4 regions of the Paenibacillus sp. FSL R7-0163 genome follow, and region 2 is predicted to be linked to each of the others. Evidence: riboswitches for the same ligand, from Rfam matches in the RefSeq annotation. Region 2 holds a riboswitch; each other region holds the start of a gene.

Region 1 (6,217 bases), 170 kb from region 2:
TAAATTGACTGAATTCTACTCTTGCACTACCACCCATGGAAAATGTTTGAAGAATGTTATCAAGCTTCTTGTCCCCGGGAATAATCTGATTCACACTATCTTTTAGTGCAGATTCTCCACCGGTTAAAGCTGAAATCAGTTCAATTGCAGAGGCATCCCCACTTGTAACTTTTGCACCCTTAGGAATGACTACAGATACGTTACCTTTTATGGCCTCTATCTGAGGAAGGTCGCTGTTACTTGGTAAATTGACACTAACCTTCGATTGATTTCCCTCCGGAATAGCTACTGTGATTTCTTTGTTGCTATCTCCAGTGCTGATCGGAACGATATAATCATTAGCGTCATTTGGGATTTCAACTTTCGGGTTCTCCCCAGAAGGTAACGGAAATTCTTTCGGACCCTCTGGTTGCCCAGGCCCAGGTTCTTCTGGTTGTTCCACTTTCACATCATTCATATCAAAGAGACGGTTGCTATGATTGATCAGACGATCATAAGACACAAGTGCATACGTACCTTGGTCCGTTGCCATATTGTCCACTTTGCCTGTGAGGATATGCTTAAATCCACCCTCAGGTGCAGCAAAGCTAAGCAGTGCATCAATAAGCGAATTTCCACTTTTAACAAATCTAGCGTCCGTGTGCGGATCTACGCCCACACCAGTTAAGGCTACAATTACCTGTGAGATACTTTCGCTGCTAGTGCTTCCCCAGCTTGTAAATCCGCCTTGATTGTTTTGGTTATCGGACAGCCATTGGATGGCCCGATCCACGGCGGCTTTTACATCATCTCGGGTTGCGTAATAAGGTGCAAGAGCTTGCATCGCCATCGCAGTCATATCGACATCTGCTTTGGTTACGCCTAATGCCCAGCCACCAGCTTCTGCTGTACCTTTTTTAACCTCTTTATCTAAAATATACTGAACTAGTTTTTCTCTTGTGGTCTGTTCTGTAACTCCATCAACTACAGGGATCTCATAGTTATGGCTATCTAGCGCAATCAGAGCAAAAATCGGACCATTATTGCCTTGCTTTTGGATATATTGATAATCAGCCAGTGCTTTTCTCAGATCATATCCCGCAACATTTGTGATATCTTTTCCGATAGAGGTAAGTCCTAATATTGCTCTGGAATTCTCTGTGCTTTTATTGGCGTCGAGTTTTCCATCCTCTTTAATGATCGATGCTATTTTCGTTGCTACATTGTTGTAATAAAGATCGTAATAACCGTTAGGTACTGTATAGTTCGCCCGTGCTAAAGATAGAATCGACCATTCTCCACTACCTGTACCAAACGACGGATTCTTTACAGTGTTTAGAATATAGGCAAGGCTTTTATTTAATTGTTGTTTGGCTACAACAGTAGTAGGTTGTTCTAATTGCACATCATTCATATCAAAGAGACGGCTGCTATGATTGATCAGACGATCATAGGACACAAGTGCATACGTACCTTGGTCCGTTGCCATATTGTCTACTTTGCCTGTGAGGATATGCTTAAATCCACCCTCAGGTGCAGCAAAGCTAAGTAATGCATCAATAAGCGAATTTCCACTTTTAACAAATCTAGCGTCCGTGTGCGGATCTACGCCTACACCAGTTAAGGCTACAATTACCTGCGAGATACTTTCGCTGCTAGTGCTTCCCCAGCTTGTAAATCCGCCTTGATTGTTTTGGTTATCGGACAGCCATTGGATGGCCCGATCCACGGCAGCTTTTACATCATCACGGGTTGCATAATAAGGTGCAAGAGCTTGCATCGCCATCGCAGTCATATCGACATCGGCTTTGGTTACGCCTAATGCCCAGCCACCAGCTTCTTCTGTACCTTTTTTAACCTCTTTATCTAAAATGTACTGAACTAGTTTTTCTCTTGTGGTCTGTTCTGTAACTCCATCAACTACTGGGATCTCATAGTTATGGCTATCTAGCGCAATCAGAGCAAAAATCGGACCATTATTGCCTTGCTTTTGGATATATTGATAATCAGCGAGTGCTTTTCTCAGATCATATCCCGCAACATTTGTGATATCTTTTCCGATAGAGGTAAGCCCAAGAATCGCTCTGGAATTCTCTGTGCTTTTATTGGCGTCGAGTTTTCCATCCTCTTTAATGATCGATGCTATTTTCGTTGCTACATTGTTGTAATAAAGATCGTAATAACCGTTAGGTACTGTATAGTTCGCCCGTGCCAGAGAAAGGATCGACCATTCTCCACTACCTGTTCCAAACGACGGATTCTTTACAGTGTTTAGAATATAGGCAAGGCTTTTATCTAACTGTTGTTTGACGGCAACTGTAGTTTCCAGTTTGTAAGTAACTTGATAAGTTACATTTGTTTTGTTTCCAGCTCCGTCAAGAGCCGTTACAGTAATTGCATTACTGCCTGAATTCAGAGAAGCTTTGTACTCCCCATTCGCAGGTGATAAAGTAACACCATTCAGCTTCACTTCTGGAATGATGTCACTATATACATTGTCTGTGACAGCTACTTTGAAGCTTATTTCTTTATTAGATACTTCCTGTTTATCTTGTATGCCACTTACAGTAATAACAGGGGGTTCTATATCTAATGCATGGTTAAGCCCTACAAGCGCATGATCTACACTTATTTGAGAGCTTGCCATATTTTCGAGCACGGAATAGGCTTGATAAACTGCCGATTGTACTACTGGTCTGTCCAAAATAGTTTCTTTATTAGGGTCACTGTTAATCTCGGCGATTTCCGCAGTTAAAGCATCCTTATTGGCAAGTTGAACTGGGATTTCTCCCCAGCCACCAAGATCAGAACCATAGCCATAAGTGGTGAACTGAGTTCGAATGATATCACCGTCTTGAGGCTTATAATCGGTCATCCCAAACGGAGGAAACACATTATTTACTGCATACATCCAACCCGACATGGAAGTATAGTCAAACTGACTTAACCACTCTGGGTCTGCTTTAGTGCCGACTGTATTCCCATCAGCTGAAATCATATCTAAAGTATATTGTGGAATATTGACTTCGCTTCTGCCACTATCTTTAACTTCTGATAAATAAAAACCACTATCTATATTTCCTAAATATCTATAATTCCCATCTCCTAGCGCACGTGTTATTAAAGATGCGCCATTATCGCCTTCATAAATCGGAACTTTAATAGGTTCCTTAACATACCCTTGGCCTAAGGTGAATTTCTCTACGGATACAGATACATACCCTTTAAGGGTAGAGCTTGCTCCATCTGCTTGAGCCGGGATTACACTTGTAGAGAATGTCGTAATAAATACAGCTACAATAAGTAACCACGCTAAAAACTTATTTTTCTTCATTTTTCCATAACCCTTCCCTTCATACCTATGATAAAAAACAGAATAAACTTTTCTTATAACCACAAAAAAACCACTCAACATAAACGTCAAGAGGTTAAGATAGTGAACCACAATAATAGATGGCCAACACTATTCAAGCACCTCTCTATCGATCGTAGAGTTTGATGGTGTAACAGAAAAAGGCAGATATTCTGGCTCAAGTATCATCACCCTTGCTGCCTTCCCAGTTTCCCAGTGGCATTTTGCAAGGACTCCTCTTTCACAGCGGCGGGACCGCGCGGGATTCACACCCGCTTTCCATTTAACCAATCTATGATTGTACTTCCGCAACTATCATAGTTGGCACCTATTTCTAATTTTAAATTTTCATGCTTCATCATATCTAATATATATGCTTTTGTCATGTTATATTTCTTTTTTGTATAACGGGCAGCTAGAGATAATCCTATTGAATAACCAATTTCTACGAGTAGGGATATTTAAATAATTTCTTTATCCAACTGTGGGGAAAATTAATTTAAATCACTAATTCTTATATGAATTTGCCACAAATTAGTAAGGTACTCGCTGAGTGAATTCTATGTTAGGGTATATTCAGAAAGCGTTTACAAAAATAACATTGGAGGTGTTCGTGTTCATCTAACCACCAAGTACAGCGTCAAAGCCAGGTCCAAGCATCCTAAATTTATCTCACAAAGGAGAATTCAATGACTACGCGAATCCAGAAATCCTTCTTATCATTGACACTTGTCACCGCTCTTCTGCTCTCTCTGTTCTCATCCATGGCTGCAGCTGCAACTAAGGATGAGCAACAAGCTAAGGCAGCGCCAAAGAGTAAGATCCAATCCTATGTAGACGAAATGCAGCCCGGATGGAACCTCGGTAATACTTTAGATGCTACAGGTGAGGACGAAACCTCCTGGGGCAATCCTCGTGTGACCCAAGAACTTATTAAAAAGATCGCCGCTCAAGGCTATAAAAGTATTCGGATTCCTGTGACCTGGGATACTCACATGGGTGCGGCACCAGACTATACCCTAGAAAAAGCCTACCTCGACCGTGTGGAAGAAGTTGTCGGCTGGGCACTGGACGCCAAGCTTTATGTCATGATTAATGTCCATCATGATTCCTGGCTATGGGTAAGCCATATGGAAGAAAAACACGATGAAACGCTGGCGCGTTATAATGCAGCCTGGACTCAAATTGCCGATCGCTTTAAGGACAAATCCGATAAGCTGATGTTCGAGAGCATAAATGAACCTCGGTTCACCGATGGTGGAAGCACAGACGAAGCAAAAATGGAGCAAATGCTTACTGAACTCAATAACTCCTTCTATCAGATCGTGCGGAAATCCGGTGGGAAAAACGACCTCCGCCCACTTGTATTGCCTTCATTAGAGTCTTCACCTACACAAACAAGAATGGATCATCTCTATAAGACGATTACGGCTCTAAACGATCCGAATATTATTGCGACCGTTCACTTCTATGGCTTCTGGCCTTTTAGTGTGAACATTGCCGGCTACACCACATTTGAAAAAGATACAAAAAACGATATCACTCAAACTTTTGATAACGTTTACAATACATTTGTAGCTAAAGGCATCCCTGTCATCGTCGGCGAATTTGGTTTATTAGGTTTCGATAAAGACACGGGTGTGATTGAACAGGGCGAGAAGCTTAAATTCTTCGAGTATCTGACTTATTATTTGAAAGAAAAGAAAATGACTTCCATGCTCTGGGATAACGGGCAGCATTTCAACCGTAAAACTTATAAGTGGTCTGATCCTGAACTCCACAATGTATTAATGTCTGGTCTGAAGGAGCGTTCCTCCAGCACCGAAAGCGATTTGGTCTACCTAAAAAAAGGTGCACAAATCAAAGATACCAAGGTTAAGCTAAACCTGAACGGCAATAAGCTAACCACCATTAGTGCCAACGGAAAATATCTGACCAAAGGTAAAGATTACACATTAAATGGTGAGGAGCTCATCCTCAAAGCCAGCCAACTCAAAAAGCTCACAGCTTCCCAAAAATACGGTGAAAATGCCGTGCTGACTCTGAAATTCAACAAGGGTGTTGCGTGGAGGCTTAAGGTGATTGTGTATGACACAGCTAAATTAAGCGATGCAAAAGGCACGACTGAATCCTTTGCCATTCCGACCACCTTTAATGGTAACCAGCTTGCCACAATGGAAGCTGTATATACCGCTGGTGGCAATGCAGGTCCGCAGGACTGGACTCCATTTAAGGAATTCGGCAATACCTTCTCACCTTCTTATAACACTAAAGAAATCAAGCTGCTTCCCGCGTTCTTTAAAGATGTTAAAGACGGCGAGGTTATCCTAAAATTCCACTTCTGGAATGGTGATATCATCACCTACAAGATCACGAAGAGCGGAGCAAACGTTGTAGGAAAGTCCTCTTAAGCATCTGTCCTGTTAACAATACAAATAGGGGTGTCCCTACGCGGGAACACCCCTATTTGTATTGTACCCATCACATATAAACCTCGTCATACGAAATTATCATCAACCGATAAATTAAATAAACGCCAAGATAGGCTCCGGTAATAAGAAACATTGGATTTAAAAATATCGCATGGATCGAGGTCATAAATACAGCATGATCCCTTAATATTTCGTAAATCGCCAAAGCGGAAATATTTCCAAAGATAATCGCACTTAAGACCGAAGCAACATTAAATACCATACGCCACTTTATCGATTTACCTTGTAACATCAGCATGACAATGGGAACAATAATACTACCAAGTACGATTAGAAATTTCATCCAGTCACCTCGGTAAATTTTTAATCGTCCAGTTCCACGCTTTCGATTTGTCCGTCTGCATTTACCGTCCACTCGATTTCAACGCCATTATTTAATCCGAGCTTGTCTTCA
Region 2 (6,217 bases):
ACGGTGCAATTCATTCTAGAATCCGCTTGAACGATATTTTCTTAGAACGGTTCGACCGGGAATTTGATCTGATTCGGCAAAGGAATGTGCCAGATCCGGCGATTATGGAATGTTTTAAGGAGTATTTTGTACTTAAGGATCACAATTACAGGGTCAGAATCGTGGATTATTTCATCAATGGGATGCTTCATAGTGTGGAAGCGGGCCGCAAGGATATCTTGAGTGCCGCTTACGGGATCATTGAGAGTAATGATGAGTTAAGTGCAGCCTACTTCCAGCGCGTGATGTCTGAAACATATTTCCGTAAGCAGCTACTTGAGCCTTATATGGAATCAAGACTAGCTGCGGCGTCCAGATCTGCGGATATACTGAGCTTTGTACTCCATTGGGGGCGGTTCCTGCCAGTGGCGTTAGAGCAGTCTTTTGCTCAAAATGCTGTGAAGGATTATTTGCTTGAAAAGCTCCAGCTGGAACATGATCCGGTGGCTTCTGTAGCGGAAATTCATGAAATTGTAGATAAGGCAGAAAAAGATCGCCGCAAAGGAACAGGAGTTGCTCCTAAGGCACTCTCCCTAATGCAGGATCTTGCTGCTTCAGCAGATAGATTCTTACTGAATCGCTTATCGCTTTCCGATATGACGCAGGAGGAGCTTCTGGAGGTAGTTTTTTTACGTTATGGTAATGTTGTCGATTGGCAGCCGCCACTGGATAGGATTAGCAAGCAGAAAGAGAATGCGCTGCGTGCAGCTTACCGCTGGTTTGGTGAAGAAAAGCCGAATGAGGAGATTTTTGCAGGATTGTCTCCGCAGGAACTAGACGATGTGCAGCTACTGGGTCGTCGTTTGCTAAAAGAGGCGCGTGTTCTGGAACCCTTTGAACGGCTTCCGCTAGCCTTCTACTATACAACTCAGCGTGAAGGGGGTCCGCTGGATTACGATGCGCTTCTGGAGCTGTTAAAGCGTAAAGCCGGTTCCGACAAAGAAATCATCTATCGGTTTTTTGCTTGGTCGCAAGGCAATCCTTTATTTACGGTTTCGAATAAAAAGCTGCAACCGGGTTACCGTAAGGCGATTCTGAAGTATTTCCTGAGCAGTGATCGTGAAGCGTTCAAGAATCGGGAATTCCGAAAGAACTATGTCGCGGCAGCTCGGCCTGCTCTGCAAAATGTGTACAATGAAGCCCGCTCCCAACTGGCTTCCCCGCTGGCGCGCTGGATCAGCCGCAGCCGATTTCGACTCTTAATCTCCGGCTCCATTACGGGTATTCTGGTGATTATTGCAATTATCGTATTCAGTATGTTGCGTCCGGATGATACGAAGACGGCTCTGCCGGGGACAAGCCCTGAGCCGACCCCTGTTCAGAGTGCAGGCAATGTGCTGCCTCCGGCTTCAGTATACTTGAAGGATCAGAGCGTCGAAGGAGATAAGGGGAGCAGCATATTGGTGTTCACCTTCGCAAGTGCAGATGACTGTGTGCAGTTTCAACCGACTGAGATTAGTTTAATGTCTTCGTCTACAGAGATAGATAAAAGCTTTAAGGTCGCTGCTACGAATGGGACTTGTCCAGTGCCGTCAACGGATGGGACGGATGAGGGAAACGCCGCTGACGACGAGTCAGATGCCGCTGGCACTACTGGAGGAACAGCAGAAGGTGCAGACGCTACTAACGCTGTAGCTGATGCTTCTCCGTCTCCTACGCCTTCCTCTGATACTGAGGACAGCACTGGGTTGCCTTCCGCAACAGCTGTGACTGAAGGGGAACAACCTTCCTATCAGGTTGAGGTTACATTGGAGCCTGGAGCGACAATTCTAGAGAAAAGTATGATTAAAGCCGGAAGATTTACATTGATCGTAGATCCCGACCCTAATATTCCACCAGCTTCTGATTCAAGTGCTGAACCTTCCCCAACTGCAAGTCCGGAAGGAACAGCCGAATAACAAGCTTTCTGAACAGCAACACCTACCGGCAGGTGGTGTATTGCTGTTCATTTTTTTGCTGCCCATACTAAGCTTTTCTATAGACATGCTATGTATTAATAGATATGATTATGGATGTCAAAATAAGATACTACATACTGGAAAAGGTGCAGACTCTATCAATCTAGTCGTCTGCTTAAAAGGGAAGTCCGGTGCATGAGTCCGGCGCGGTCCCGCCACTGTATGTGCGGAGTTTTTCTTCTATAAGCCACTGCCCTGAAGGTAGGGTGGGAAGGTGAAGAACAGCGATGAAGCATTAGCCAGGAGACCTGCCTTTTTTGTGAGCGTTTCTATTCTTCGTGGGGTAAGAATGTGGAACATATACAGATGGACTATCGGCAGGAAGCAAGCGCCGCAGCCTCGATTTGTAATCTTCCCTGACCGCCCTCCAAAGGGGCGGTCTTTATGTTATGCGTCTTATTCCCAGCAGTACCCATTCTTATACAGAAAGAGGTTAAACAATGAAGAAAATCATGTCTTCCAAGTTTGTAGCACTTGGGCTGGCCTTATTCATGGTCATTTCAATTCTAGGAACATCTCTTGCTCCGGCAGGACAAATATTTGCAGAAGCGAGCGCTGGCGCCGGTCTGGAGGCAACTGCTGCGGAGTGGATTAATGTTGCGGATGCGACTTATGCGGCTGCAGAATATCTCTTGAAAGGTGGCGTACAATCAGATTGGCAAGCCATTGGCTTAGCGCAAGCAGGGTACAAGCTGCCAGCTAGTTACCATTCAGAGCTTGAGAAAAAAGTAAAAGAGGCAGCTGGGAATTTTGCCAATGTCACCGATTATGCTCGAATCGTGCTCGCAGTGAGAGCGATTGGTGCAGATCCTACTAGCTTTGCTGGTAATGGATCAACTCCTGGCTATAATCTGATTGAGAAAATTTATAATAACAGCAAGCTCAGTGAACAGACGCTTAATAATCCGGTATATGCTTTACTTGCGCTGGATTCTGGTAAATATAATATCCCAAGTGACGCGAAATGGACGGCGGATAAGCTCCTTACGGAGATTCTCTCCAAACAAAATCCAGATGGGGGCTTTGCACTAACCTCAGGCACAAGTGAGCCTGATATGACAGCGATAACCTTGACGGCTCTGGCGGCACATAAAAATAATCCCGAAGCCTACTTAGCAGGGCTACAAGCCGTAGCCTGGTTATCCGCAGCTCAAGATAGCCATGGGGGTTACGGTGACAGTGCTGAAAGTAGTGCACAAGCAATCCTTGGACTCACATCCTTTGGAGTTGATCCTAGTGGATTAGAATACACCAAAAACAAAGTGGATCTAATGGAGAACCTGCTCAGCTATCGTCTAGCTGATGGTAGCTTCACCCATAGCCGTGGTGGAAGCAGTAATGTTCTGGCGACAGAGCAAGGGCTTCAGGCGCTGGTTGCCTATAATTTGCTGTATAAAGGAAGCAACAATAAGCTATACGATTTTTCCAAGTCCTCCATTCAGAGCTCACTAATCTACGCCCCTGTAACGATTGAGGGGCCACAGGCCACGTTGGCACAAGGGTACGCCTATGCTGGCAACGCACTTGGAGCGTTAGAGAAGCTGGCGCTTCAAACGAACTTGCCGATCACGAATCCTTCGGGCAATTATGTGACTGGCATCGGAAATATTGTTGCTGGAAGCTTTGGTGGTTATGACGGATGGATGTATGTTGTATCGCGTGACGGAAAATGGATTAATCCCGATGTAGGTATGAGTGATTTTGTACTTAAAGATTCAGATCAGGTACTGGTTTATTATGCCGGAGATGACACTAAGCTTGTGGATTCCGTTACGCTTTCCAAAGCAAATCTTAAAGAGGGCGATTCTTTTACCGTCACTGTAACTAGTAAGACGTGGAAATGGGACGCTGCTACGAACACTTCCTCTCCTGTAACTGCAAAAGCTGCGGGTGTTCAGGTCCAAATTGGAGTTCACACGGTAACGACGAATGCTAAAGGTGAGGCCGTATTCTCAGGAAATGTGCCCGCAGGTGACTATAAACTGACTGTAACTGGCTACCGTGAAGGCAAAGCCCCAACGATTGCTAAATATACAAAAGCTCTAAAAGTGATTTCTAAGAATGTAACAGCTTCGCTAACCGTTGAAGGCCCGGAAGGGTTGATTAGTGAAGGGACTTTGAAAGCCTCCAATGCCCTTGAAGCGTTGCAACAACTAGGGTCTACCGATGATTTTAAAGTAGATATCACCAAATCGTCTTATGGCAACTTTGTATCAGGTATCCATGGAGTTTCGCAAGGTACTTACGACGGATGGTGGAGCTTCGTGGTATCACGCGGCGGAGAGTGGATATATCCAAGTGTGGGTATGGATGTGTTCGAACTACAGGAATCCGATCGTGTGCTTGTCTATTATGCAGGAGAAAATACACAGGTTGTAGATTCTGTGGCGCTTTCCCCAACGCAGCCAAAAGCTGATGAAGTTTTTACCGTAAAGGTTTCCCAGAAAAAGTGGGTGTGGAATCAGGACAGCTTCACTTCTGATCCGGTTACCTCACCAGCTGCAGGTGTGCAGGTTTCGATTGGTGATAAGAAGGTAATCACGAATGAACAAGGTGTAGCTGTTATTGAGGGGGGTCTCCCGGCAAATAGCTATACAATGACTGTTACCGGTTATGTTAAAGACAGCGTACCGAGCGTAGCGCGTTATACTCAGTCTCTGACTGTTGGATCGTCTGTTATTGCTCCAGCTAAAGCTACCGCTACCCTTTCAGTAATTGGAGATAGCCGGAAGGGAACCATCCTAGCCAGTACAACAGTAGCTCTAAAAGAGGGCGAAACGGCTTATAGCTTACTAGTCAGTCAATTAGGCACTAAGGTAGTATCATCCGGCAACGCTGGAAGCATCTACGTGAAGTCTATTGACGGGTTGGCTGAATTTGACGGAGGCCCAAGCAGCGGATGGAAGTATAAAACGAACCGGGATGCTGATCCAAGCATAAGTGCAGACAGCTATATTTTGCAGAACGGTGATACTTTATATTGGTACTATACCTCTGGAGAATAAGGAAGAGGATTGATTAGGCGGGTACATGGATTCGGAGTAACTAACGGATCGGGTGCCCGCCCTTTTTATATTTGGAGAAAAGTCGTTTTATGACAATATATACTTTTATTCGACACAATATTTAAAAAATCATCAAACTCTTAGCCCTTCCGACCGATAAAAATAGATAGATCATAAGATAATGTGAAGGCGGAGTGTAGATGAAAAATTTGAAAGTGAAATACAAAATAGGGTTGCTTTTGGTATTCGCTGTAATCATGGTGAATGTTGTAGGTGGCATAGGCATCATCACGATGACCCGAATGGCCGAAAAAACAAATGAGACATATAATGAAAATTTATTGCCTGTTTCTTACGTAGGGCAGATGCGTACGAATAATCGGGCTATTGAATCCTATCTTTTGGAGCGTTTGATTAGCGTAAATGCCAGCAAAAACAAAGAACTTTCTGAGAGTATTCAAGTGAAGGTTCAGGATAATAATGAACTTATGAACAAGGTGAAAGCGATTCAGTATAATGATCCTGCTATTGTAAGTAAAATCAAAGAGTATGAGTCCTTTTTGCCAGATTATCGTGCACAGCGGGATAACATTATAAAGATTGCTGATAGTAATCATAATCAAGAGGCCTATCGAGTATTTTCAGGCGAGTTTAACGATTCCCGTGAAAAAATGATCAACCTACTTAAAGGAATTAGTGATTCGTTGCTTAAAGATGCTGATGAACACAATTCAGATTCCATGGCAACCGCTAAAAGCATGCGGGTAAACAATACCATAATGATTACGTTCGCCTGTGTGATTTGTATCGTGATTAGTATTGCAATCATTCGACTGATAACAAAACCCCTTAAAGAACTGCAAGGAATAATGAAGCGGGCAGAAAATGGAGATTTGACCGTAATAGCAACGTACACTGCCAAGGATGAGATCGGCCAAATTAACAGTTCATTTAACAATATGCTGCAGGGCTTGCGGAAGATGATGCAAGGGATTGCAGAGAGTGCGGAGCTGCTGTCAGCTTCATCGGAAGAGATGAGTGCAAGCGCTGAGCAGACCTCATTGGCTTCACAAATGATCGCTGTATCTTCTGGAGAGATTGCCGCGGGTTTTGATGAACAGACAGAGAGCATTAACAATACAACACGTTCCATAAAAGCAATGACCAATGATATTGCAGCCGTAGAGGGCAGCAGCTATGAAATGTCGGATCTAA
Region 3 (6,217 bases), 2.9 Mb from region 2:
TGTATTGCTGATTAGTGGTTATTATTTGGCGGCTACTGCAAAAGCTGCTTCCGTAGAGAAAGTCATGTTTCCGGTCGTTGCAATTACGGTTATCGGGACGTATCTCTTTTATACCCAGCTAAGTATTTGTGTGGTTAAGCTGCTTAAGGACATTCGGCGCTTGTATTGGCATCGTACGAATATCATCACTTTATCGGGCTTGTCCTACCGCTGGAAAGAGAATGGCCGAATGTTTTTTATGGTGACGATTGTATCCGCAGTCTCCTTCACTTCAGTAGGGGTATTTGCATCGATACATACACTTTCCAGAGAGCTGAAATTGGATTATCCTGCAGCAGTGGGTTATGTAGCTAAAGGAAATCAGGCGGATGAACCCTTTGATCAGCATCTGAACGAAATTAAGGAAGAGCTCAAGACGCACGGACTCCCTTATGAAGCGCTTAGTATCCCGATTAAATATGCTGAGGTCGAAGCTCAGACTGGACCCGATCGCACTTTACGCCTTCCCTTGATTGCTTTTAGTGATTATAATCTCGCCCTGCAGCGTGCAGGTTTCACAACGGCTGAGCGTGCTCTGGTGGGCAACGAAGGTCTGGTGATGATTGGTTCACAGCGGGATCGCAGTTTAACAGAAGGCAGAGTAAAAGCGGTCTATTCCTTGCAGCAAGGACTTGCCATTAAAGAAATAGGTTATACCGCGCAAGTCCCCATTGCTGAATATTTATTGCCGGAGCTGGATGGTAGAGATGGCGGGGATTTTAGTGGTGTCGTGATCAGTGATGAGCTCTACAGCGCTATTGATCCCGTGCAGACGGATCTTTATACAGGTTTTTATGTAGAGGATTTTCCACAGACGGTAGGTATCGCAGATGATCTTGCCCATAAAGGCAAACAGTCCTATGAAAGTGATTCTCCGTATGCGATTGTGATCAGCGGCACGCTGTTTGAGCTTCAGAAAACATTGTATAACACAATGCTTTTTGCTTCATTGCTGGTGGGTACTGTCTTTTTTATCGCGGCAGGCAGCTTTCTTTACTTCCGGTTATATACCGATCTTGATCATGATCGCAATCAATATTCCACTTTGTCCAAGATGGGGCTTACGGATAAAGAACTCAATCGAATAGTCACAATTCAGCTCGCTCTATTGTTTTTTGTGCCGGTCGGAATAGCTATTTTACACAGTGTGTTTGCCTTTATTGCGCTTCAACGGTTGTTCTACTTATCTATCGCAACGGAGACAGGCGCGGTGTTACTCGGATATTTGGCTGTTCAAGGACTATACTTCTTTTTTATTCGCAGCCGCTATTTACGCAACCTGAAGAAGAACTTGATATGAGAAATGGGGGTAACAAGAATGCAAGCATGGATTACAGATTTTATGGAGCAGTTTGGTTACTTCGGTATTTTTCTGATGCTGGCCTTTGAAAATATATTTCCACCAATTCCTTCAGAAGTGATCCTGCCCTTTGGAGGATTTATGACCACTACGACGAGCTTAACGATCCCTGGTGTAATCATTGCTGCCACTGCTGGATCACTACTGGGTGCAGTAATTCTCTATTATATTGGCCGATTATTGGATGTGAGCCGGTTAGAGAAACTGGTTGAACGCTGGGGGGGCCTAATTCGCGTCACTAAAAAAGATATCCACAAGGCTGACGCCTGGTTTGATAAATATGGCTATTGGACTGTATTGTTTTGTCGGATGGTTCCTCTGGTCCGCAGTCTGATTTCGATTCCGGCGGGAATGTCAGGTATGAAATTTGGAGTATTTATGATCTTCACAACGATTGGCACATTGGGATGGAATTTGCTGCTTGTGCTTATTGGCGCGGCTTTGGGCGAATCCTGGGAAGACATTGCCATGTACATGGATGTGTACTCCAATGTGGTCTATGTACTAATTGCTGGCGGATTAGTTATTCTTGGGTTTCTGTACTTCCGCAAACGCAGCCGGAGAATGAACACTGAGGGCTAAGCGGGTGGAGGACTGATAATAGAAATGACTATTAAAAAGGAGGGAAACACATGGAGCTATTAACGATTATTAAAGCCATTATTTTGGGGCTTGTTGAAGGTTTAACCGAATTTGCTCCAGTATCCTCCACGGGTCATATGATTATTGTTGATGATATGTGGCTGAAATCACAGGAGTTATTTGGACAATATACGGCAAATACCTTCAAAATAGTTATTCAACTGGGTTCTATATTAGCGGTTGTTGTGATTTTTAGAAATCGATTCATTGATCTGTTGGGCTTAAGGCGTTTCAGCCGTAAGCAGTTGGATCCTGTAACAGAGAAGCTACCGCAGTTAGAGCAGGGCGGGCACCTCAAGCTGACACAGGTTCTGGTAGGGTTAGTGCCTGCAGGTGTGTTAGGTGTTCTGTTTAATGATTATATTGATGAGCATTTATTCTCTACCTCAACGGTGTTAATTGGTCTAGTGATCGGGGCTATATTAATGATTATTGCGGATCTGTTTGGGCCGAAGAAGATCAGAACTGAGAGTGTAGATCAGATTACATACAAACAGGCACTTGGTGTAGGTCTTGTACAGTGTTTTTCGTTATGGCCTGGATTTTCACGCTCGGGCTCGACGATTTCTGGTGGCGTAATCCTCGGGATGAGCCATCGTGCCGCTGCTGATTTTACGTTTATTATGGCAGTACCCATCATGGCAGGTGCCAGTCTGTTGTCACTGATGAAGAACTGGCAATATTTCACCATGGACGCGCTGCCGTTTTTTATTGCAGGCTTTATTAGTGCCTTCCTATTTGCGCTGTTATCGATGCGTTTCTTCTTAAAACTGATCAATCGTATCAAGCTCTTACCGTTTGCTATATACCGTATAATTCTTGCTGCTGTAGTATATTTCGTATTTTTCTAAGTCCGTTATAAGGAATCGATATAACAGAAGCCCCAGTAATCTATTGCAGATTGCTGGGGCTTTCACGTATGATGACATCAGATTAAGACACTCAAATGATGAATGATATCGGAGACAGGTGCTGACCGGAAAATAGTAATTCGGTAGGCTTAATAGGGAAATTCGGTTCGAAGCCGATGCGGTCCCGCCACTGTAACGGAAGAATCTCGAGCAACAGAGGTCACTGGCAATTTACTACTGCTGGGAAGACTGCTCAAGATGTTGACGCCGCTAGCCAGGAGACCTGCCTGTTTCAACAGCACTGCTTCACCTACGGAAGATAGGGAGGTGTTAGACGTTAACCATGGGTATATCATGGGCGTCTTTCCCTTTGACTTTTTTAGGGAAGGGCGCTCTTTTTTATAGGAAAGCAAGTAGTTTTGGAGTTTGAAATAAGAGATTGAAGAGGGAGTGTATCGAAATGACGAATAAGGTAAAAGTAAGCAATCTTGGATATCCGAGAATCGGAAAGAACCGCGAATGGAAAAAGGCACTGGAGGCATTCTGGCAGGGGAAAATAAATGAGGAGCAATTCCGCTCCGAAATGGCAGCAATCCAGCTGCAGCATTTGAAGACCCAGCAAGAAGCAGGAATTGAGCTTATTCCGGTAAATGATTTTACATTTTATGATCATGTGTTGGATGCGGCTGTTATGTTTGGAATCGTACCTCCACGGTATGCGTATGATGGCGGCGACATCGGGCTTGATCTTTATTTTGCAATGGCCCGTGGTAATGCTGAGGCTACTGCCTGCGAGATGACCAAATGGTTCAATACGAACTATCACTATATCGTTCCAGAGATCGGCACACAAACACCACGCCTGACTGAAAACAAACCTCTAGCGGCTTATCGTTTTGCTAAATCGCAGGCAGGGATTGAAGGTAAACCGGTACTTTTAGGTCTGTATACCTTCCTTAAGCTGTCCAAAGGTTACGCAGCGGCAGATATCGCCAAGATTGCTGCACGTTTTGTTCCAGTCTATGTTCAACTGCTACAGGAACTGAAGCAAGAAGGGGTAAGCTGGGTACAAATCGATGAGCCAGCGATTGTTACAGGCATAAGTAAAGAAGAATTAACACTGCTTAACTCGATATACACAGACATTGCCGGCTCCGTGCCGGGCTTGAATATTATTTTACAGACGTATTTTGAAGCTGCTGAGCCGCTGGAGGCACTGCTAGAGCTGCCTGTTCAAGGCTTGGGTCTTGACTTTGTGCACGATGGTGGAACGAATCTGGCTTCCATCGAACGTCTTGGCTGGCCGAAGGACAAATGGCTGGGTGCCGGAATTATTGATGGACGGAACATTTGGCGTTCCGATTTAGACGCCAAGCTGCAACTGGTAGAAAAGCTCAGCGTTCATGTACCGCTTGATCGTCTTATTCTTCAGCCTTCTTGCAGTCTGCTGCATGTCCCAGTCACCGTTCAAGGTGAAGTGAAGCTGAAGGCGACAGTTAAGAATGCGTTAGCCTTTGCCGATGAGAAGCTTAAAGAGCTTAGTCTGCTCGGAGCAGCCGTCGCAGATAAAGGAGAAGCTTCTCAAGCAGCGCTGGCCGCTAGTCGTGAAGCTATTGCAGCGTTCCGCGCACTACCTGAGCGTGGCCGTAAGGATGTGGCGGAGCAAGTGCTTGCACTTGCAGCTCTACCAGACCAACGCAGTCTGCCTTTTGCTGAGCGCTTAAAGGTGCAGCAAGAGAAATGGCAGCTTCCACTTCTGCCAACCACTACAATTGGTAGCTTTCCGCAGACAGTCGAAGTGCGCCAGGCGAGATTGAAATGGCGTAAAGGGGTCTGGAATCAGGAGCGTTATGATGGATTTGTTCGTGAGCAGATCGCGGATGCAATTACCTTCCAAGAAAAGCTAGGTCTGGATGTTCTGGTCCACGGCGAGTTCGAGCGTACAGATATGGTGGAGTTTTTCGGAGAAAAGCTGGATGGATACTTGTTTACTAGTAATGGCTGGGTTCAATCCTACGGTTCCCGTTGCGTTAAGCCGCCGGTGATCTACGCGGATATTGCATTTATACAGCCTATGACTGTTAAAGAAAGCGTCTATGCACAATCGTTGACGAAGCTTCCGGTTAAAGGAATGTTGACGGGCCCTGTTACTATCCTCAATTGGTCATTTGTACGTGATGATCTCAGCCGGGAAGAGGTAGCCAATCAAATTGCTCTTGCCCTTCGCCATGAAGTAAAAGCGTTGGAAGATGCAGGCATCGAAATGATTCAAGTGGATGAGCCGGCTATTCGTGAAGGACTTCCGCTAAAGGCAGAAGACCGTGAGCATTACCTGAACTGGGCAGTGAAGTCGTTCCGTGTTGCCACGAACCATGTGAAGGCTACGACACAAATTCATACGCATATGTGCTACAGCGAATTTAATGACATGATCGATTCAATATCGGCTATGGATGCTGATGTAATCTCCATTGAGACTTCACGTAGCCATGGTGAGCTGATTATCAGCTTTGAGGAGCAAGCCTATGATAAAGGAATCGGTCTTGGAGTGTACGACATCCATAGCCCGCGGGTTCCAGCTGTCGAAGAAATGACTGCGAATATCGATCGTGCGCTGCGGGTGCTTGACCCTGAACAGTTCTGGATTAATCCGGATTGCGGTCTGAAAACGCGTGGCTGGCAGGAGACAGAGGATGCACTACGTAACATGGTAAGAGCTGCTGCTATTGCGAGGGAAAAGACAGGGGTTATTGCTTCTAAATAGACTTAAATAAATTAGAGCCAGGGTAATTTACCCTGGCTTTTTAGTTCAATTATTTTTTTGTAATCAGCTACTTGATAATAATTCTCAATCTTGTTAGAATGAAAAAGAAAAAGAAGGAACCGTGGAGGGTCCCTTTAGGCATTTACTTATTTACTTTCGAAAGTTTTGCAATCTGTTTCTTCTGCGCGTTTTGGTTCTTGGGAGCTGTGGAAAGCTACGAAGATCGATTCAGCGCTGCATTTGTTCTCTTCTGCCCAGTGGGTGCAGGAGTTAACTTCACAAACTACGTCTTTTGCCATGAGGGTTCACCTCCCCTTTTAGTAATTGACAGTATCATTCAAAGAACGGCTCTGTTCAGCAAGGTGGAGCTTGTCTCAGCAAAGCCGTGTCACGCCCTCATTCATTATGAATAGAGGGTATTTGGATTTTTTTACTAGGTTAGACGTGGTAATTGTACCAAATAATGAGTTTGTAAGCAAATGAGTTCTTTAACTTTCAGGACCCCTCCCACATAAAAAATATGTCCAATAAGAGCCGCAGAAATGCGGCTTTTTGTGTATT
Region 4 (6,217 bases), 490 kb from region 2:
TCCGGCGTACCGGGAAGGGCTGTAAGTTCTTCGTACGTATAACCACTGTAAATCCAGATTGAGAAGCCTGGCAGTACAGCGCGAAGCTCATGAATGAACCCCAGCAACTCTTCTGCTGAGAAAAAAGGATCGCCGCCTGCCAGTGTCAGACCATCCAGCAAAGGGTTAGCGGCGATTTCTGCAATAATTTCATGTTGTCGTTCTAAGGTGAAGACTTCTCCATATTTAAAGTTCCATGTCTCGGGATTAAAACATCCCGGGCAACGATGGCGGCAGCCGCTGAGAAAGAGGACGGCCCGCATGCCCTCTCCCTCGTTAATCGACTCCGGATAGTAACCGCAAATATTCATAGATGCTTAACGCGATCCCGTACTTCAGCTTGTTTGGCGGCATTAAAGCGGGTCTGATAGTCGCCGGTTAAATAACCTGTAACTCTGCGCAAACGGCGGATGTGCACGTCATTCTCATGTGCGTTGCAGGAAGGACAGTTTGTCCCAATTACGCCTTCGTATCCACAGCTGGAGCAGCGGTCAATCGGATGGTTAATGCTGAAATAGCTGACCTGTTGTTCGAGCGCATATTTAATGATTTTGATAAAAGCCGATGGGTTGTTGCGGGCATTGCCGTTTAATTCGACATAAGAAATAGCCCCGGCATTGCAATATTCATGGAAAGGAGCTTCCAAGCTGATCTTCTGAGCAGCACCCAGATCGAAGTATACAGGGATGTGAAAAGAGTTCGTATAATATTCACGGTCGGTTACGCCCGGAATGGAACCCAGTACCTTGCGGTCAACTTTTGTGAATTTACCGGACAAACCTTCTGCTGGAGTTGCGAACAGAGTGATGTTGAGATCCAGTTCCTCACTTTTCCGATCGCAATAGTCCCGCATATGACGCACAATAGCCAGCGCCTTGGCATGAACTTCCATATCCTCGCCATGGTGTTTGCCGTACATAGCTTTCATACATTCCGCCATACCGATGAAGCCAAGAGACAGACTGCCATGCTTTAGCAGATCGCCTACAGTGTCATCAGGTGCAAGATGCTCGCCGCCTTCCCAGACGCCTTCTCGCATCATGAAATCGGAAGCTTTAGCTTTTTGTGCGGTTTGAATGTGGAACCGATGAAGAAGTCCTTCCAGCGCAATATCCATATAATGATTTAGATCTTCATAGAAGCCAGCTTCGTCTGCGATGGTACGTCTGCCTGTTACTGTGCCGTGTGCCAGACCTAGCCGAACCAGATTCAGTGTATTAAAGGAAAGGTTGCCCTTTCCAGAGCAATGATTACGACCAAAACGGTCACCGAGCACTCGGGTTCGGCAGCCCATTGTAGCGAACTCCGTATCAGGATCACTTGGATCATAATACTGCAAGTTGAGCGGAGCGTCCAGATTAGCGAAGTTTGGATATAGTCTGCGCGCAGAACATTCAGCCGCTTTTAGGAACAGTTCATAGTTAGGATCGCCTTGTTGTTGATTGATTCCTTGCTTGCATTTGAAGATTTGAATCGGGAACACTGGTGTTTCTCCGCTGCCAAGTCCGTTCATAGTTGCTGTTAGCAGAGAACTGATCACAAGCTGACCTTCTGGTGAAGTACAAGTACCGTAGTTGATGCTGGTAAACGGTATTTGTCCACCGGATCGGCTGGACATGGTATTCAGATTATGTACCATACTTTCAGCCGCTTGCAGGGTTTCGATTTCGGTTTCCTTTAGTGCAAAACGGAACGCTCTTGGATATAACTCCGCCAGATCGGTCCGGCTCATCGTAATCTCGCCCAAAGATTCATCAGCTTGTCCTTCTTCAAAATAATCCAGACCCTTGCGGAACAGCTTGGCGAAGGATTTGGTTACATAAGGTGCCAGATCATAGTCGAGTTTATTGGCGGATACACCACCATATTGAGCATTTTGCTGGGATTGGAAAATAATCGCTACCAGAGACATAGCAGTCATTATTGAGTTCGGAGGACGAACGCTGCCGTTGCCGGTATTGAAACCTTCACGGAGAAGTTTATCAAACGGGATAAAAATACAGTTCGTCGTTCCAATCGCGTATTGATCCAGATCATGCACATAGACGACATTATCATCAATAGCCTGCACTAGCTGCGGCGGCATCGTAAAATTGCGGGCGTACCATTTTGAATATTCACTGCCGAACTTGCTCATTTTACCGGAGAAACTCTCTCCATTCAAATTGGCATTCTCGCGCAATAGGTCCATATCCCGACTGTCGATAATATCCCGGCCTAAATCAATGAGCTCTTCTAAAAGAACTTCCCGTGCATTTTCTACTCCATTAAATTGTCTCTCCAACAACGTCATTGTACAGCTCTCCTCTCAGTATAAAAGAAAAACATCTATCATCAAATCCATATATCCATAGGAAGTTGGACTGCCATAAGCAGTCGTATATTTGTTCTGATTACATAAAAAAAGCATCCCCTACCCGAGGATGGCAGAAAATGCCCGATGCGTTATGTAAATATCCACACGGATATTTGCAGAGGTCTCTACGTAGATGACCGCATGCGGACACCATCCCTGTTCCTCGCAGGCATCAATAGTTGGTGTCGTCGAAACAGGTAGGTCTCCTGGCTTCCGTGGGATCTCTCGGCGCCTTCCCAAGGGTGTTCCTAACCCTCAGTGGCATCTGCCGGGAGATGTGGATTCTCAAGCTTCCCAGAAGCTTAAGAAGGCCATCCGGTTACAGTGGCGGGACCGCAGCGGATTCTCACCGCGCTTCCCTATTAAGCTCTAAATCCGGTTAAGGATCAAAGCGCCTGTCTCCACTATATTTTGTTGTCGTTAGATAAAAATAACCCAAGATGTTGTGTTTGTAAACAGTTTTTTAGAAAACCCGCGCGGGGAGCGGGTTCTTTAAAGGTACTCCACAAATGATCCACAGGCTGTCCATAAGTAATCCACAATTGATCCACAGGGAGATGCGAAATGATTCATAAATTGTCCGAAAAGATGCCACAAAGAGTCCATAAATATAGTGCAGATGACCCTAGAATTTGCGCATGAGAAAATACTCTTAGCCCAAAGTCATATTTTGGAGTAATCAGAAGAAATAGAAGAGATAAGGGAGGATAATCTTGCTTAGTTTGTGACAGAGCGGTGGAATTGTTACAATGGAAGAAGATAGGTACTATAAAATTTCGAGGAGGTATTCTCATGCCTATTGCTGAAGTTACAGTTATTCCAATTGGAACAGGCAGTACCAGTCTTAGCAGCTATGTTGCGGATATGCAGCGGGTGCTGAAGACAGTAGAAGGGATTACATATGAACTTACGTCCATGGGGACGATCATCGAAGGGCCTCTGCAACGCATTTTTGCCGCGGTAGAAGCTTTGCATGAGTCTCCTTTTGCCGCAGGTGCAGAACGTGTCTCTACCTCACTTAAAATAGACGACCGCCGCGATAAACCCTCCACTAGCCGTGGAAAGTTAGAGTCTGTGGAGCGTAAGCTACAGGTGGATTAGCAGTTTAGGAGGGCGGAAAACAGGGAGAAATAGGCTTGCGTTTCTGGCTGAAAGTTGTATAATATTTTTTGTTTGACAGAAAAATCAGCTTTAAGCTGGTGTAGCTCAGGGGTAGAGCAACGCACTCGTAATGCGTAGGCCGGGGGTTCAATTCCCTTCACCAGCATCCCAAAAAACCATATGTGGCGCGGATTTCCGAGGGTTCGGGACCGCGTCATTTTTCATTGAATCCCCTGACTTCTACCATTCTTCTAAAAGATAAGACATGGCGAAATCGCTAATGAAAACGGTATGACTAGTGGTCACTGTCGAGCAGATGGAAGGCGTGTCGCAAGCTGACAGCAATCAGAATGAAGGATGGTGGAGGAGGAGCAGCATAAGCTGCTTTTTTCTTGCGGGGGCAGATCGGTTAGATGGTAATTACTATAAAAATAAAAAAGACACCACAAGGTGTCTTAGTACAGATACTTTTCGCTCGAATTTCACGAGCTCGTCAGTGAACTGAGTTCATAAGCAAGACTGGCTACGGCTAACAGATGAAGAGATAAAGTAATATCAATGTTAAAATGTGCGGTAATATTAATTTTCATAGATAACCACGCTCCTAAAGTATAAATACACATAAAGAAAACTTTATAAAGCGCTTGGCCTGCCATCATCAGTGCCAGGTAGCCATCCTGTACAGACGCCTTAGCGTTTCGACAGTAACATTATACTTAATATTTTGTGTTTTGCAAACCAAAGCCCCCTTAAGACTGAAATAATGAGCAATGTGACAATTATGTCATTCTGAATTGAATATTGTTAGGTTAATCGATGGGGAAGTTTACGTGTCTCCCTTATACTGGAAATTAAATGATTTTATTTCCGAAAGGGGACAATCCACTGATGACTGACGTAATTAAAGCAATAATACTTGGCATAATAGAGGGCTTAACTGAATTTTTACCAGTATCATCTACTGGACACCTTATTTTAGCAGGCGATTTGCTTAGCTTTGAGGGAGATGCTGCAATAACTTTTAAAATTGTTATTCAGTTGGGTGCAGTGATGGCAGTTCTAATTCTTTATTGGAAAAGGTATTTGGAAATTGGGGTTAATATGATTAGAATGGATTTTTCCAAAAGCAAAGGATTAAATGTCATTCATATGATTTTGGCTATGTTACCAGCATTAATCCTATATCTTCTCTTCAAGGACACAATAAAAAGCCAATTATTTGGCCCAACCCCTGTTTTGATCGGTCTAGTTGTTGGTGGCGTGTTGATGATCATTGCAGCGCGAAATAGGCGGACTGAAACCGCTGATACTATCGATGGGATTAATTATAAACAGGCTTTCGGAATTGGTCTGTTCCAATGCTTGGCGTTATGGCCGGGATTTTCGAGATCAGGTTCGACAATTTCAGGTGGCCTGTTGCTTGGCACTAGCCAAAAAGCCGCCGCAGATTTTACATTCCTTATTTCTGTGCCAGTTATGTTTGGTGCAAGCTTGTTGGATTTGTACGATAGTCGTGATTTGCTGAGTTCTGACGATTTACTTCTAATGTTAATTGGCTTTGCGACATCCTTTCTTGTGGCAATGATTGCAGTAGTGACGTTCATCAAACTGATTAAGCGACTTCGATTGGAGTGGTTTGCTCTATACCGGTTTGTTTTAGCGGCTCTCTTCTATTTAATTGTCATACAGTAATTGGATTAATCAATATGAACATCATGGGAAAGAAGCTTTTAAAAAGGGCTATACATCATATCCTGCACAGATTAAACTAGAGGTTCAAAACAAGGGGAAATCACCAAACAAGACAAAGCTCAAGTAGTCTATGAACTAAGGAATGAATTTTCGGTGAAAGCACTTCTACAGCTAGCCATTATCCCTCGTTTGTTTCTTCTACCATTAATATCACAAAGTGATTTTACAAGTGTTTGGGAATATGAAAAACCCCACCAGTTTAAGGTGGGGCTTTTGCTTACCAAGTATTATAGTTCGATTGATACTTAACTTGTTTATTCTCATAGCTCTCATTGGGGTAATCACGTCTGACAGACTGCAAGTAGCCTGAAATTGCAAATGCTGCAATAAGCCCTCCTATAATTCCTGTGATTAAGCTGAATGTTGAAAACCCGAATGTGGCAACTACTCCAATGGAAGACAATGCTACAAGCAATAGACTGAGTATTTTCATCTTTATACACACCTCCATTTTGTATATGTAGTAATTTGAAAATTAAGATTGATACGTTACTATATTTGATCGGTTTCGATAAAAATAATAATATTTCAGCAAATCTTTAGACGGGCTTCATACTTATTTAAGCTAAGAGGATTATAGTAATCACATAACCCCCTTATAAAATAGATCTAGACCCTGCCGAAAGTGGTGGGGTCACTTTTTTGCACAGAGTGCATTTATAAATATGGATTTCTCCTTAAATCTACACAAAGAAGCGCCGTCCCTTTGGAGAAGCCGCTTCTTTATAGTAGATTCTATTCTTTTTGCTCAATTCTTGATTTTGGTGATTTTTTTGGCGGTAACTTGTGCAGGGAATGAATCATCACTTACTTCAAAAAATACATTAATCTCATCGCCTTTTTTATATTTAGAAGGTGCAACTTTATTTACCCAAATGGCTTGAGAGTACTCATTAGATTCGAGCACCTCCTTGTATTCCTTGTTCAAGTCTTCTTCTTTTAATTCGGAAATTACTAAAATTCTTTTAT

The links. Region 2 has a riboswitch for cobalamin ahead of NST45_RS22740 (DUF4430 domain-containing protein). Riboswitches for the same ligand answer to the same signal wherever they lie in the genome.
Region 1: another riboswitch for cobalamin. It lies ahead of NST45_RS23395 (S-layer homology domain-containing protein); the one in region 2 lies ahead of NST45_RS22740 (DUF4430 domain-containing protein).
Region 3: another riboswitch for cobalamin. It lies ahead of metE (5-methyltetrahydropteroyltriglutamate--homocysteine S-methyltransferase); the one in region 2 lies ahead of NST45_RS22740 (DUF4430 domain-containing protein).
Region 4: another riboswitch for cobalamin. It lies ahead of NST45_RS24805 (anaerobic ribonucleoside triphosphate reductase); the one in region 2 lies ahead of NST45_RS22740 (DUF4430 domain-containing protein).

What each region holds. Positions count from the first base shown of each region.
Region 1 is NZ_CP150224.1:5,319,067-5,325,283, forward strand. Features, by position in the region: gene NST45_RS23395 (S-layer homology domain-containing protein) at 1-3,313, opposite strand, end outside; cobalamin riboswitch at 3,477-3,678, opposite strand; gene NST45_RS23400 (cellulase family glycosylhydrolase) at 4,021-5,742, shown strand; gene NST45_RS23405 (hypothetical protein) at 5,813-6,106, opposite strand; gene NST45_RS23410 (hypothetical protein) at 6,127-6,217, opposite strand, start outside.
Region 2 is NZ_CP150224.1:5,153,402-5,159,618, reverse strand. Features, by position in the region: gene NST45_RS22745 (glycosyltransferase) at 1-1,937, shown strand, start outside; cobalamin riboswitch at 2,065-2,268, shown strand; gene NST45_RS22740 (DUF4430 domain-containing protein) at 2,438-5,002, shown strand; gene NST45_RS22735 (methyl-accepting chemotaxis protein) at 5,203-6,217, shown strand, end outside.
Region 3 is NZ_CP150224.1:1,234,306-1,240,522, forward strand. Features, by position in the region: gene NST45_RS05280 (FtsX-like permease family protein) at 1-1,339, shown strand, start outside; gene NST45_RS05285 (DedA family protein) at 1,358-1,981, shown strand; gene NST45_RS05290 (undecaprenyl-diphosphate phosphatase) at 2,032-2,892, shown strand; cobalamin riboswitch at 2,992-3,198, shown strand; gene metE (5-methyltetrahydropteroyltriglutamate--homocysteine S-methyltransferase) at 3,353-5,656, shown strand; gene NST45_RS05300 (DUF1540 domain-containing protein) at 5,803-5,955, opposite strand.
Region 4 is NZ_CP150224.1:5,641,373-5,647,589, reverse strand. Features, by position in the region: gene nrdG (anaerobic ribonucleoside-triphosphate reductase activating protein) at 1-350, opposite strand, end outside; gene NST45_RS24805 (anaerobic ribonucleoside triphosphate reductase) at 347-2,332, opposite strand; cobalamin riboswitch at 2,574-2,809, opposite strand; gene NST45_RS24800 (MTH1187 family thiamine-binding protein) at 3,188-3,496, shown strand; tRNA gene NST45_RS24795 (tRNA-Thr) at 3,591-3,662, shown strand; gene NST45_RS24790 (undecaprenyl-diphosphate phosphatase) at 4,385-5,188, shown strand; gene NST45_RS24785 (hypothetical protein) at 5,466-5,681, opposite strand; gene NST45_RS24780 (DUF3221 domain-containing protein) at 5,997-6,217, opposite strand, start outside.